Regions from separate parts of the Colwellia sp. BRX8-5 genome, predicted to be linked through region 1. Evidence: predicted binding sites of a transcription regulator. Region 1 holds the regulator's gene; the other holds the start of a gene.
What was found. The regulator sigma-54, encoded in region 1, starts transcription at its own class of promoters, with help from an activator protein. The targets are predictions, from matches to a motif close to GTTGGCACGNNNNTNGNNT.
Positions count from the first base shown of each region.

Region 1 (8,010 bases):
TGCCAAAGGTTCTGCCAATGGCGGTGACTTTAATGCCATGTTGAAAAAACTCGGTACTGGCTTTCTTGTCACTGAATTAATGGGACAAGGCGTTAATGTAGTCAATGGTGATTATTCACGTGGCGCTGCCGGTTTCTGGGTTGAAAACGGTGAAATTGCTTACCCGGTATCAGAAGTTACCATTGCGGGTAATTTATCTGATATCTTTAAAGGCTTAGTTGCTGTCGGTAGTGATGTTGACTTACGAGGCAGTATTTTAACGGGTTCATTGTTAATTGAAGAGATGCAGGTTGGCGGCAATTAATCAAATCGTGTTATTTTAATAAGGTACATTTGATTATTAAAACCAACAGGCTAGTATTGAGATCTTGAAAAGGTATCAAGATCTCAATAAGCCAATATCTAGTTTAGGTTAGGAATAAAGTTGCAGTACCTAAGAAAGCGAATATTCCGACCACATCGGTAATCGTTGTTAATATCACACTACCAGCGAGAGCAGGGTCAATATTCATCCTTTTCAAAAACAGCGGGATAGCGACACCAGCGATACCAGCAGCGGTTAAATTCATTAACATTGCAAAGGCTATAACGCCACCAAGCATTAAATTTTGTTGCCAAATAGCCACAACACCAGCAATTAATACCGCCCAGATAACGCCATTAAGAAAACCAACAGCAAGTTCTTTCTGAATAAGTATTCTCGCATTTGAGTCGCCAACATGGCCTAGCGCAATGGCGCGAACAACCAGTGTTAAGGTTTGGTTACCGGCAACACCACCCATACTAGGCACTAAAGAATTTAAAATAGCTAAAATAGCCAGTTGGCTTAAAACACCTTCGAACATACTCGATACAGCAACGGCAAGTAGTGCGGTAATGAGATTAACGCCAAGCCAAATAGAGCGTTGTTGCGTGCTTTTTAAAACCGGAGCAAAGGTATCTGCCTCTCCATCTAAGCCCGCCATACTCATCATTGAATGTTCGGCATCCTCACGAATAATATCAATAACATCGTCTATCGTGATACGACCAAGCAAACGGCCTTCATCATCAATAACTGGTGCAGAGAACCAATCAAATTTTTCAAAGAGTTGCGCTACGTCACTATCAGACAAATGCACTTGAATTGCTTCAATATCTTTATCAATGAGTGTTGAGACGATAATTTCAGGTTTAGCGGTAATGATCGCCGCTAGAGAAACGGCGCCAATAAAGTGATTCTTACCATCGACCACATAAAAAGAATCGGTCGCTTCAGGTAAATCACCCCGTAAGCGCAAATAGCGCAATACCACATCAACCGTTACATCGGGACGAATTGTTATGGTATCGGTATTCATGATACCGCCAGCGGTATCTTCTTCAAATGATAACGCGGCTTCGACTCGACCTCGGTCTTGCGAGTCCATAGCACTTAATACTTCTTGATAAACACTATCGGGTAGAGTACGTAAAACTTCAGCTAAATCATCAACATCCATGCCTTCAGCAACGGCGGCTAATTTTTCAGGGCGGATAGTTTTTAAAATACCTTTTCGAACTTCCTCATTGAGTTCTTCAAGTACTTCACCGTGATTATCAGCGTCGATAAGTTGCCATAAAACGGCACGACTTTTCGGGTGAGATGACTCTAATATTAAAGCAATATCATAAGCTGGCATGTTCTGTAGTAATTTTCGAACGTGCACAAACATACCGCTACCAAGTGCTTTATTGACTTGTTGCAGGCGTTGATGATTTTGTTGTTGCTCTGATATTTCCGGCATAAAGTTTTCCTGTGCCGCAGTAATACGAAAATTATATTGTTTATATCTTAGTCAAGATGCGCTGGCTAAGGTGTTGTAATGAATGATAACGTAACTTTATTTTTTATTCAGTCTTTTTATCATTCGTCTTCATCAAATTTATCAGAAAATAACTGGCATACATCGTCAAGTGCTTGTTGAGCATCTTCTCCTTGGGTAATCACCTCTACGGTTTTTCCAAAGCCACCGGCCAGTAACATTAACCCCATAATACTACTGGCATCAGCTTCTTTGCCCTCTAAGCAAATAGTAACGTTAGCATTAAGCTTTTGGCTTAACTGGGCAAGTTTAGTGGCAGCACGTGCATGTAATCCCAGTTTATTGCTAATGGTTAATGATTTATTATATTTTGGCATACAGTGACCGTTATTAAGTGCTTTGTATTTTAATGTCGCGATGATGAGACTGAACATCTTCGCGTTCTTTTCTAAGATTGTTTGCTAATATTTCTGCAATATAAACCGATCGGTGTTTTCCACCCGTACAACCAATGGCGATAGTAATATAGCTGCGATTGTTTCTTTCTAAGTGGGGTAACCATGTCATCATAAAACTGTTAATTTGCCAGATAAATTTAGTGACAATCGGTTGGCTAGCAAGAAAGTCTCGCACGGGTTGATCTAAACCGGTAAAACCTTTTAAGTCTGTTTCCCAAAAAGGGTTAGGCAGAAAACGTGCATCAAAAACATAATCTGCGTCTTGTGGTACACCGTGTTTAAAGCCAAAAGATTCAAACACCACCACCATAGATGCCGAGGTTTTGCCCAAAATTCGCTCACGCACTAAATCAGATAATTGATGAGGTGATAACTGGCTGGTATTAATATACAAACCCGCACGCGTGGAAATAGGCTCAAGCAGCTTTTTCTCTAAAGAGATGGCTTGGTCGAGTGGGATATTTTGTTTAATCAAAGGATGTAAACGACGCGTTTCACTAAAACGTCGAATAAGATCAGAGTCATCAGCATCTAAATACAGAATATCGAGTTTTACTGTTTTTGGTAGATAATCTAATATTTCTGAAACGTCATTAGGATCATTGGGTAAGTTACGTACATCTAAACTAACCGCTACTTTGTCGTAATCATTAATAACGGTATGCGCTAATGCAGGCAATAAATTCACCGGAATATTATCGACACAGTAGTAGCCTAAATCTTCGAGTACACGTAAGGCGACACTTTTACCTGACCCTGAGCGACCACTGACTATCAAGAGTTTCATTTGAGTTTTCCTGGATTATTATTAGATTTTATTAACGTTTAGCATGCTTTATTAAAGTAAAAAGCTCTTGCGAATTTTGGCATTTTCTTACTTGCTTTGCGAACTGTTTAGTACTAAATATTTGCGCAATACTTTGTAAGGTATCTAAATGTTGTTGGCAGTTTTCTTCGGGGACAAATAACGCAATAATAATATCGACAGCACGGTTGTCTATCGCATCAAATTCAACGGCTTGTTCACTGGTCAGCAATACAGCAATAACTTGTGACGTGTTGGTTAATCGACCATGAGGAATCGCAATGCCATTTCCTATGCCGGTAGAGCCAACCTTTTCACGCGCCATTAAGCTTTCGAATAATTGATGAGTATCAATATTGTCGAATTTTTTTGCCGCAGTTGTGCTAATTATTTCAAGGAGTTTTTTTTTGCTTGTACCCTTAATCGCACACAGGGTGCAATCAAGGGTAAGGATATCTTGCAACTTCATTATACTACTTAGATTCTTTGGTGAGTGAACAGGCGATAAACAGCATTAATGCTGATTCGTTTTACCTTTGTACTTCAATATTTGCCGGTCAAGCTTAACAACAAGACTATCAATAGAGGCATACATGTCAGCATTTTCAGCTTTTGCATGTAAATCAGAGCCACTAACGTGAACAGTCGCTTCAGCAATTTGATTTGATTTTTCAACGGTGAGAACAACATGAACATTATTGATATGATCAAAATGTCGGCTTAATTTTGCCATCTTAGTCGTGACGTTTTCTCGTAAAGCTTCGGTAATGTCAACATGGTGGCCAGAAAGATTAATTTGCATAAGCTTAATTCCTCATCTTTTCGTTAAAGTAAACTTTTTCGTTGGTTAGAAGGTGGAATAGAAAGTGACTCTCGATATTTTGCTATGGTGCGTCGAGCTACATTTATCCCTTGATCGGCTAATAAATCAGCCATTTTACTATCACTAAGTGGTTTTGCTGGGATTTCGGCAGCAACAAATTTTTTGATTAATGCACGAATAGCTGTTGATGAGCATTCGCCACCGCTTTCGGTGCCAACATGGCTTGAGAAGAAAAACTTCAGTTCGAAAATTCCACGTGGCGTATGCATGTACTTTTGTGTCGTCACTCGTGAAATGGTTGATTCATGCATATCGACAGCTTCGGCAATATCATTTAAAACCATTGGACGCATGGCTTCATTACCATGTTCAAAAAAGCCAATTTGACGTTGCACAATACAGTTTGACACTTTTAATAAGGTATCATTACGGCTTTCTAAGCTTTTAATAAACCATTTAGCTTCTTGTAAATTTGAGCGAATAAATTGTGTGTCCGCTGTCGACTTCATCGAACGTGACATCGAAGCATATTGCTGATTCACCGAAAGTTTTGGCGCAGTATCAGGGTTTAATTCGACCACCCAACGGCCATTTTTCTTTTCAACAGACACATCAGGAATAACATACTGATCGTCACTCTTCATCACACTATCGCCGGGTCTAGGATCAAGTGATTGAATAAGACGCACCACTTCGCGCAGTTGCTCTTCTTTCAGTCGAGTTTTACGCATTAATGTACGATAGTCTCGGCTACCCAGCAGATTAATATGGTCACGCAAAACTAACTTACTTTCTGCTAACCAAGGTGTAGCGGGGTCAAATTGATTAAGTTGAATGATTAAACATTCTGAAATAGAACGAGCAGCGACACCGACAGGATCAAAGAGGTTAATACGTTTTAGTACCACCTCAATTTCATCAAGCTCTACTCCTTCAATGGCAACACTTTCTAAAATGTCTTCACTAGATACCGTTAAGTAACCGGCGTCATCAACAGCATCAATAATTGCTGTCGCTATAGCGCGGTCTGTTTCGGTAAAAGGGCTTAATTCCATTTGCCAGCGCAAATGATCTTGAATGGAGTCTTGAGTCTCGCCTTGGTAAGTATAATCTTCTGAAGCTGGGCCTGAGCTTGAACTTGCTGCACCGGCCGTGTAGTTATCATCCCAAGTGGTATCCATGTTTAATTCTTCAGGGATATCGTTCTTGTCCATGGCTTCAGTGGTGGTGATTTCATCAATGGTAGGCGTAGCGTCTTCGCTACCATCAGAAGCAGGGGCTTCTTTAACGTCACCATTACCGGCAGTGTGAGCTTCTTCAAGGTTGTCAGTACTTTTATCTTCGGGATTATTTGAAGACTCATCCATTTCTAATAATGGATTACTTTCTAAGGCTTCCTGAATTTCTTGTTGAAGCTCTAACGTAGACAGTTGCAGCAATTTGATTGCTTGCTGCAATTGTGGCGTCATGGTTAATTGTTGTCCTATGCGGAGTTGTAGAGTAGGGCGCATTTAGGTCATTAACTTCCTATTATTTTTAATGGGATATTTTCGTTTTTTTCATACGAAGATACTATTCATTTACTGACTACTATAGCGTGAATTGTTCACCAAGGTATACATCTCTTACGTGTTGATTTGCAAGAATTTGATCTGCAGTACCTTCTGCAATAAGTTCACCATGACTAACAATATACGCATGTTCACATACATCGAGAGTTTCACGTACATTGTGATCAGTGATCAACACACCAATGCCACGTTCTTTTAAGTGTAGAATAATTTTTTTAATATCACCTACTGAAATTGGGTCAACACCAGCAAAAGGTTCATCTAATAAAATAAATTTTGGTTCAGCAGCTAATGCGCGAGCAATTTCTACTCGGCGGCGTTCACCACCAGATAAGCTCATGCCTAAATTATCTTTGATATGACCTATGTTGAATTCTTCAACAAGATGTTCTAATTTTTCTTCGCGTTCAGCATCTGATAATTCTTTTCGTGTTTGTAAAATAGCCATAATATTGTCGTAAACACTGAGTTTTCGAAAAATAGAGGCTTCTTGTGGTAAATATCCGATGCCTTTTCTCGCACGCTCATGCATAGGCGCTAACGTCAGGTTTTCGTCATTTAAGATAATATCGCCACTATCACTTTCAACTAACCCCACAATCATATAAAAAGAAGTTGTTTTTCCGGCACCATTTGGGCCCAGTAAACCGACTATTTGTCCTGCTGAAACTTGCATACTGACATTTTTAACCACTTTTCTGCCTTTATAGGCTTTGGCAAGGCCTTTTGCCATTAGGGTGCTAGTGCTCATAAATTAATTTTTTCCTGAGTTTTCGCGTCTGTGGTTGTCGCTTTAATTTTTTCTTTCGGCTGAAAAATCGTTTTAGTGCGTTCGTTAGATTTACTTTCAGCATTAACATACTGAGTGGCAATATTGTAAGTAATTCTACTGCCACTAACCTCACTACCTTCTTGCTGTAATAACGCATTTCCTGAAATTATCACTAAATTATTTGCGGGCTCATATCTTATTTCGTCTGCTTGTAAGCTAAGAGGAGTGCCATCGGCTAAGGTTTGTTTAAAGGTTGCTGGCTTCCCTTTAGCGATATAGGTTTTTTCTTCACTGCCAGATTGAGTCAGCACTTGTACTAAATCAGCACGTATAACTAATGAACCTTGAGTGATCACCACGTTATCAATATAGCTGAATATTTTATTTTTAAGATCAACGGCTTGTCTTGAAGCGTTAATTTCAATCTTTTGTTTTATATCAAATTTTTCAGCGAAAGCTGACGAAAATAGCGGAGTTGATAACAATAAGCACAGTAGGCTATTTTTTAACAATTTCATAAATTGATTTCACATGTTTAGTTAGTGTCATTTGGTTGGTGTTTAAGTCGACAATTAAACCTTTACCATCGATGGTAAATCCTTTACCGATAATTTTAATTTCTTGTTCTGAACTTATGATGTTAGTTTTTAGATCAAGTTCAAAGTATTTTCCTTGAACTTCTTGTAATAAGCTATCGGGATCTGTTGCTAACAGGCGGACATGCTTTGCTAATTTTACCCGGTTGTTATTGTATAATATGCCTTCATTGGCAGATATTTTCCATGCGGGCGCATCATTTTTTGGATGAAGTGTGTATTGAGGAAACTCAAAGTTGGTAATACTTAACTCAGGGTAATGTTCCATACGATGGGCATCAACAACATAAGCTAAGCTTCCTTGATGTTTATAAACATTACTGTGTAAATTTTCGGCAATAAAATCAGGGGTCAGCGTCTTATCAATCGCTTGTAATTGTGGTGCTGAGGAATTTCTCCATTCAATTATACCGTAAACGCCTCCCGCAATTAGAAAAAACAACAAGGTTAAACTATAAAGTCGATTCATATACTCGCACCCGAAGCATTTGCTAAGGTGTTTTGGCTAAGCATGATTAAATCGCATATTTCTCGAACAGCACCAAAACCGCCATGGTTAAAAGTGGTGTAATTTGCGATAGATAAAATACTTGGGTGGGCATCTTTAACAGCAATACCCAAGCCTACAGCGTTGATACACTCATAATCAGGCATATCATCACCAATATAAGCAATTTCCTCGAGGGATAGCTTTAATTGCTTAGCCATCGTTTTCAAGGCGGGTAATTTATTTTCTTCACCTTGCACTATATATTTAACATTTAAGGCTGACATACGTGTTGCGACAATATTTGATGTTCTCCCGGTGATCACCGCTACATCGACACCGCTGGCGCCTAATGCTTTTATGCCGTAGCCATCTTTAGTGTGAAAAGCTTTTAATTCTTCACCATCGTTACCCAAATAAATACGGCCATCAGAAAAAACGCCATCAATATCACATATCAGCAGCTTTATTTTTTTCATGGTATTGAATGCTGTGTCAGTAATTTCGCCATAGAGTGTTTGCATATTAGATAAGACCTGATTTTAGTAAGTCGTGCATATTCATTGCGCCAATAGGTATATTATTGTCATTAACAATAATTAAACCATTAATTTTTTTGTCTTCCATGATTTTTAAGCCTTCGGCGGCTAGCATATCTTGATGAGCCACAGTGGGATTTTTTGTCATCACTGATGCAATAGTATCAAGATGTAT
Region 1 covers NZ_JACGVR010000007.1:162,170-170,179, forward strand. The annotation lists gene pmbA (metalloprotease PmbA) at 1-304, shown strand, start outside; gene mgtE (magnesium transporter) at 408-1,766, opposite strand; gene H4J62_RS07535 (HPr family phosphocarrier protein) at 1,886-2,161, opposite strand; gene rapZ (RNase adapter RapZ) at 2,175-3,029, opposite strand; gene ptsN (PTS IIA-like nitrogen regulatory protein PtsN) at 3,061-3,516, opposite strand; gene hpf (ribosome hibernation promoting factor) at 3,562-3,849, opposite strand; gene H4J62_RS07555 (RNA polymerase factor sigma-54) at 3,873-5,381, opposite strand; gene lptB (LPS export ABC transporter ATP-binding protein) at 5,461-6,192, opposite strand; gene lptA (lipopolysaccharide transport periplasmic protein LptA) at 6,189-6,731, opposite strand; gene lptC (LPS export ABC transporter periplasmic protein LptC) at 6,712-7,278, opposite strand; gene kdsC (3-deoxy-manno-octulosonate-8-phosphatase KdsC) at 7,275-7,820, opposite strand; gene H4J62_RS07580 (KpsF/GutQ family sugar-phosphate isomerase) at 7,822-8,010, opposite strand, start outside.

Region 2 (8,010 bases), on a different contig from region 1:
AGAAACTAGAACAGGCCATCAGCATGGTCCAGTGACCAGTTTTATCAACCAAAGCAATATTAAGCAACTGAACCCATTTGTATTGTGGGATCACTTTGAGACCAAAGGGCTAAAAGGTACGGCGGGCTTTGGATTTCACGGTCATTCCGGAATTGCCACTATTACTTACCCAACAATCGGCGACATCGTTCACCAAGATACTGATGGTAATAAAGGCAAACTTAAAGCCGGAGGTGTCCAACTAATGGCATCAGGTGCGGGTGTTTTACACAAAGAGACCGTGTATCCAGAACGCGGCACAACCGACGCCTTTCAACTTTGGACGCTTTTACCCGAAGATGATGTTGAAATGGGCGCTGTGACCTACTCATTAGCCCAGAAAAATGACGCTCCGATAGTCGTTACTTCCTACAGTCAAACCAAGGTATTAATCGGCCAACATGAAGGTGTTGTCAGCCCTGCTAAACACAGTGTCGCCATAACTTATATGGAAGTAACCATAAAACCAAACGGAAAATGGCAGCATGCTGTCGAAAAAGGTCAAACTACAGGTTTTGTTTATGTTCGTTCAGGTGAAATTGACCTTAATGGCTCATTACTAAAAGCGAAGCGTCAAGGTGTGTTGAACAAATCAGATGCAAATATTAAATTAACGGCCGGCGAATTCGGTGCAACCATTATGGTGGCATTAGGGCAACCATTGCAGCAAACCATTATCAGTTCAGGACCGTCGGTACATTCGAGTATTGACCGTTTGAACGAAGGTACACGCAATATCAAGCGATTGACACAAGCGCTTATTAATCAATAAAACAGAAACTAATCTACACGTAGGCTAAGCCAATTCAGGTTTAGCCTTCAACCAACCAACGAGGTTTATGATGAAATCACCACTATTTACACCAGAAAATACCGCTATGCTACTTATTGATCATCAAGTCGGCACTATGGGCTGGGTCGGCTCTGCGAGCCTGGAAGAAATTAAAATGAATACCATTGCATTGGCACGAGCGGCTGATGCTGTTGGTATGCCGTTAATTCTTACCTCTAGCATGGAAGATCAGGCACAGGGACCTTTGTTTGAAGAGTTACAACAGGCGGTACCAGAGGCTTACGCTAATCGAGTTATACGAGGAGGCATGGTTGATTCTATGAAAGATGAGGGCTTTGCCAATGCTGTAAAAAATACTGGACGAAAAAATCTTATCATTGCGGGTATTACGACTGACGTTTGTGTGATTTACCCAGCTATAACATCAGTGCAAGCAGGTTATAATGTTCAGGTTGTTGTTGACGGCTCAGGATCTCCCACCCAAACGGCTGACGATACCGCTTTACGACGCATGGAAAACAATGGCGTAACATTGACAACGACCAACCAGTTAGTTGCCGAACTTGCTCAAGACTGGAGCACCGAAAACGGTCAGAAACTCATGCAGGTATTGTATGAAGAAATATTATCAAAGCAACACTAGTCATCCAAATTAGTGTCGAAAATTAAAGCAAGCCAAGCACCTTTGTAGTGAAATATTACTACAAAGGTGTCTGAGCGTTTTCGCTGAACATCGCTTATTAACACTTGTGAACTTAAAACGAAGCTAAAAATCAACTAAAGCGATTGTCTGCTATCAGGCAATAGTTAAACTCCAGAAATGAAACACCATTGGCAGGAATGAGCTTGCAGGAGTCATAGCTGTCATAGCATCATCCAACTCGATTGAACATCACCATGACTGACTCCTGAGCCACCACAGCGGTCGTTCACGTCATGACTTCAAAGTACCAAAAGCTAAAGTAGAGCAAGCAGTCACTAACTTTAATTAATGCCACTTTCGAAACATAAGTAACGGAAGTATTTAAGCCGAAATTTAAGTTAGTCCGTGCAATGCACCTCCATACTTGTGAATTTAAGACATTAAAACATGTATAAATTTAAATGCAGCATAAAGGGAAAACCGTCATATGACGGCTATTTATTTTCAATCTAGTGAGGTTCTAAACGTTAGATCACCTACTTTTAAATTTTTCCATTTAGGCTTAACGGCTTCAACTTCATTATTTAAAAGATAATCTTTTATAAGTCTATTATCATTAGGGTTACTCGTTTGCATATATTTAGATTTCCACTGCTCATCTTTCAAAAACCACAGGTCAGCGGATGTAGAATGATTATTTTCTTCAATAACTATATAATCTAACTCACCATCTTCGTTTAAATCTTTAGCAATGAAATAATAATTGTTTCCGCGATATGTAGTCCATTCATTCTTAGTTTCTTCGCTATAAACAGCTTCAATTAAATTTTCTGGAAACTCATTTTTACTAGGCCAATAATTAACAAATTGCAGAAAATCTTCAAGACTTAATTCATCTTTAGCAATATTCTGATGGTTTACATACATTCTATCAATAATAGCTATCTTTTCAGGAGCTGAATCTTTTAATTCGGTCTTAAGTTTTTGCAACTCTATATAACCTTGTCGTCCTAAAGATCTATCAAAATATTGATAATCAAATTCATCATATGTTATCTCACTATCATGCAATCGTGATAATTGACTTGAAGCTGAAATACTTTGAAAGTTTAATAGTGGAGAATTAACCAATAACATAGAAACAAGGACAACAATTCCCATAGATATATTAACTTTACTGAGTGTTTCTAACCATGCATCCCGCTTTTTAATAATGCCAATTAAATAACCGAAAGAAAAACATGCAAGTAAAACACAAATTAAAACAGCCCAACAACGATCAACTGTTAATCCATATTGGTCAATACGAAGCCAGAGGCCATAAAATGAAATAAGGCTATAAATGGGTAATACACCTACTCCAATAAAAATTAGTCTGTGTAAAATATTATGATATGGACGTTCATGGGAAGCATCTTGATAAACGGCATTCACGAAAAACAATGTTAATGCTTGTAACCACATTACCAACAAGCTTCCTGTACCCGTCTTCCAGAGTGTATCTAGACCAGTAAAAGGTAATGTTGCTAGAAAACCTAATGAAACGATGGTTAATGCAGGTAAAAGAAATTTAATTAATGTTTGCAGAATTGTAGAAATATTATCAACCGTGAAAATAATATTTCTAAAAACTATAATGGCAAAACCGAAAGCAAGATTTAATACGGGTATAACAAACCAATCTTTTCTTAATAACTCTTTAAAGAACTCAATTTCTAAAACAGAAAATAATCCAGCCCCTAAATGTAAGATTCCCCAAAAAATTAAAACGAATAACCAACATTCACCGAATATAATAAAATTTCGCCATGATAATTTAAAAAGTGAGCTGTAACTAATTTCTTCATGACTTAGATATTGTTGGATATACATTAACGCTTTAAAAGCAGCTATAAGAGCAGTAAAACAAAATATACCGATAACACTGCCATTGTTAACAAATTCTATTGGTTCTTGTTGATAGCCAACATAAGCACCTAAAACAGATAATAATAAAGTAAAAGGTAATAAATATTTTACTGTCGCTTTGCTATTAGTTTTTGTAATTGATAATAGTGTGAGTAAAGGGAAGCTAATTGAAACAGTAACTAACGATATTAACCAAATAGGCTCTGTAGAAGGCCATATTTTATGTTCGACACTTTGGTACAACAGAGTTAATAAGATCCCTTGAATGAGGGATATAGTGATGATTAAAGGTTTTGGTAATTGATTATCCATATTTTTATTCTTATTTAATATTGTTAGTTATTTGCTTTAGTCGTTTTTAGTATTCAATTTCTGATAGTTGTATAGCAGACATTAAGCTTTTCAAGTGGTTAGGTCAACTATGAGCATTTCAGAGGGCATAGATTCCCCTAACCAATAATTTATTCCATGACTGGCAACTCCGCCACCATTGCGGTCATTCGATAGGAGAGTATTTTGTAGCTAAATCTACCAATTGGCTTAAAGTAGTGCTAACAATGTTACCCTGAAGTCTTTATTCATCAGGGTTAGCAAAGAATACTTAATCCTATGGTGATGGTTTAGTGGTGAAACAATCTGATTTACCATCATCAGAAACAAAAAAACACCAATCATTACAATTGATGTTTTCTAGAATCAATATTAAAAACTCTATTAGGATTGTTTCTTAAATCGACGTGATGCTAAACCAATCATTCCTAATGCAAAAATAGCGAGTGTGGTTGGCTCCGGCACATCAGTTTTCTTAACTAATGCGTGCTGCATCCACACCTGGTCCTCAGTCTTTGTGTTTCGTGTGATCCCCGCGGTATTCGCTAAACTGATATTATCACCAATTGGACGATCGTTATGTCCCCTATCAGTATTAACGCCGTTTACAGTATTATACATTAAGTCGATATGCCCGACCCAAAACGCGCCAGTCGTATTTGGGCTGCGCACGTTAATGTACCCACGGTTATACTTTGACGTTGTGACTCCGGTGAAGCCAAATGACCGATTTTGTGAGTATCCTCCGGCGAACCAATCATAAACTTGCTTCTGCTGTGCGGTAAGACCGTTCAGTTGCATCCAACCACCCTGATTGTCTAAAGCGTTAAATACTCCGACGGTCATGCTTAAATAAAGCTCATTAACTTGAGTTGCAGTCGCGTATTCGTAATCTTTATACTGACTCTGAGTTAAGATATTGGTTTCTACATATAACTTTGACTTACCACTAGTTATATCTAATTCTAACCATTCGTTACCACCAGTTATCAACCCCGCGTTAGCTTGCATTCCACAGACCAACATAAAACTAATAATTAGATTCTTATAAAATTTAAACTTCATTTGAGCTTCCTTTTTAATCCCTTTCCATTAGATTTGGTAGGTAATTGTTTAAATAGTAATTTATTAATATACTTGCTTTTATGCAAAAAACATACCAAAATTAAAATATCAAACAATTTCAATATTATGATAATTTATGCAGTGTTTAATTAAGTAACACTGTAAAATAATCTGACAAAAAACAACTTGTCAACCAGTTGTTTCGATTGAACAATATTAACAAACTGTAAATAAAACTAGTTTTAGTATAAAAATATTATTAGATGATTAAATTTCATCTTTAACCTGATATAAACCACTACAACATTCATGCTGAAACCACTTAAAACAAGTGTTTCAGTAGTGTAATTGATTAAAACTCAGTGATGCTAATTGTTGTATTCCAACACCGTAACATCACTACATACCAGTATATTCAACACATATTTACCACCTAGCAACTGACTTGTAATCAGTTGGTTTGACATGTCATTCATTGGTCTTACTATAAAATCAAGATATTGATTTTATAGTAATTTATCTATTTCTATATTCATGAGATTAGCATAAAACAAGATGGTGGAATTCAATATATGCATACTAACAGAGTTTTATCCGTTGCTAGTGAATTCGAATGTTGATAACGCGAACTTTGATTTCTTATTCGATCAACAATTACTTTTGTATCATAGTTAACATCTAAAGGTTGAACTCCACAGTCGGCTTTGAGCTTTCAGCAGTCATAGAGATTGTCCTCGCTCTATAGCATCATTTTTACTTTTTTTATCCTGAAATTAGCATCAAAGTCGATTTGGGGGACGTCCGCTAAGCTGAGGGTTATTAAGTTAGCTGTCGAACTTGCTTAGGTCAACTAACGGGTGCTTAGTTGACCTCGACAAACACTCTCAATATCAAAATTTTTATTCCGCTTAGCGCACACAGGAGACGTTAACACAGTTATTTCATGATGTTTTTCGAATAATTATTAAGGTTCAATTATGGCAGTTGAAGACAGGTTCCAACTTTATTTAGAGTGTTTTTTTAATAGATAAAGCTTACTGCAACATTTGTTTCTATCTTCATTCACAAAAGCACATTTGTACTCAACGGCATAAGTAGCTTGCATGGGATTTTTGTTTCGATCTTTATTTAGCTTCTACAACAATAATAAAAATTTTAGACTAAAGACAAAAAACCCAACAGTTACGTTGGGTTTGATTGAGTTCTAGTGACTAAATTGGCACTTTAAGACTGATTGTTCGCTAGAACGGGATATCATCATCAAAATCAATCGTTGGCTCTTGAGGGTTAACTTTAGGAGCTGATTGCTTTTGTTGTCCTTGATTTGCAAAACCACCTTGCTGCTGTGGTGCTTGTTGTGAATAACCGCCTTGCTGCTGTGGTGCATTGAAGCCACCTTGTTGCTGTGCTGGTGCATAAGCAGGTTGTTGACTTTGTTGTGGCGCTTGCTGAGAGTAACCACCTTGTTGCTGTGGTGCTTGTTGCGGAGCCTGCTGTGATGATTGCCCAGAAAAGCCACCTTGCTGCTGTGAAGCTTGACCAGAGAAACCGCCAGCTGACTGACCGCCAGAACCTTGACCACGTGAGTCGAGCATTTGCATAGAGCCATTAAAGCCTTGTACAACGATTTCAGTGGTGTACTGATCTTGGCCTTGTTGGTTTGCCCACTTACGCGTTTGTAATGAACCTTCGATATATACTTTCGAACCTTTTTTAAGGTATTCGCCAGCAATCTCAGCTAATTTTCCAAACATAACAACACGATGCCATTCTGTTTTTTCTTTCTGCTCGCCAGTTTGCTTATCTTTCCAGGTTTCAGAAGTTGCAATAGTAAGATTAGCAACGCCGCCACCGTTAGGCATAAAACGTACTTCTGGGTCTTTACCTAAATTACCTAAAATGATTACTTTATTAACACCGGCCATGAAAAAATCCTATCTTTGTGCGTAAATATTTTATTTACTGATTTACGTTATCGACAAACATAAAATAATTTATCGATGCAATTTTAAAAAGTGGCAATTATTCTATCACTGTGAGTAAAAAATTTCTTTGAGTTTCAGTGCATTTTTAAGTTTATTTTTTGATTATTTTAAACCGACATTATTCTTCTGGAAAAAGGTGAGCCTTCATTTCTATTTTTATCTGCTCAGGTATTTTTAAAGACGATTGATTTTCAAAACAAAAGTGAACCATAACGGCAGTTCCTGAGGCGCACTTTTTATTTTTTTGCCACGCTTCTTGGTAAACAGTAAACGATGACCCACCTATACGACCTATATAGGTGCGGATTTCAATTTCTTCACCATAGTAAAGTTGAGCATGGAATTCCACATCAATTTTAGCCAGAATTAACTGCCAATTTTTTGTATCTAATGTAGGCATAAAAAACCGAAAGACCGGATCTCTCGCTCCTTCAAACCACACAGGTAACAAGGTATTATTTATATGGCCTAGCGCATCGGTATCGCTAAATCTTGGCATTAATTTTTCACTGAACATAAATATTTTCCACAGATTTTAAGTGAGCTTATTTTACATACTTTTTCATTGTGTTGAAGTGTACAAGCGAAGTTAATAGAATATAAGCTATTGCTATGGTATTTTCATTATCAATATTTATTGAAGCTTATCAAACTATGACTGACTTTATAGAACTATACCCTAACGCCCTTTCTCCAGAGTTTTGTAAAAGATTCATTCATGATTTTGAAAGGAGTCCGCATAAAAACCAAGGACGTACCGGTGGCGGCGTAGATACTAGTAAAAAAATTAGCCAGGATATTTATTTAAATCAGCATGCTGAATTTCAGCCGGCACTGGAAACCATTTTACAAGCCTGTATTACTCATATCACTGAGTATGTCAGCAAATACTACTTTAGCTTGATCAGCAGTATTTCTTTAACCGTACAGCACCCTGTGACAAAGCAGCCCGTACAACTAACCGCTGATAACTTTGAAGAGGTAGGTAGACCTAATTTAGTCAATTTAATACAGTATTTATTTAGGCTCGCCCCGATTAATGCCCAAAAATATTTACAGGGTAAAGGCAATTATAATTATTGGCATTCTGAAATATTTCCACAGCTTGGTGATAATAATGCCTTGCACAGAAATTTGCTTTTTCTTATATATTTAAATGATGTCGAAGAAGGTGGTGAAACTGATTTTTTCTATCAAGAAAGAAGTGTTAAGCCAAAAGCTGGCACTATGGTTATTGCTCCTTGTGG
Region 2 covers NZ_JACGVR010000042.1:18,266-26,275, reverse strand. The annotation lists gene H4J62_RS18420 (pirin family protein) at 1-811, shown strand, start outside; gene H4J62_RS18415 (isochorismatase family protein) at 882-1,475, shown strand; gene H4J62_RS18410 (DUF4153 domain-containing protein) at 1,980-3,695, opposite strand; gene H4J62_RS20550 (PEP-CTERM sorting domain-containing protein) at 4,098-4,778, opposite strand; gene ssb (single-stranded DNA-binding protein) at 6,020-6,703, opposite strand; gene H4J62_RS18395 (thioesterase family protein) at 6,882-7,280, opposite strand; gene H4J62_RS18390 (2OG-Fe(II) oxygenase) at 7,418-8,010, shown strand, end outside.
Region 2: H4J62_RS20550 (PEP-CTERM sorting domain-containing protein) is a predicted target of sigma-54. The motif match lies at 4,859-4,877, and genes of this name have one in related genera.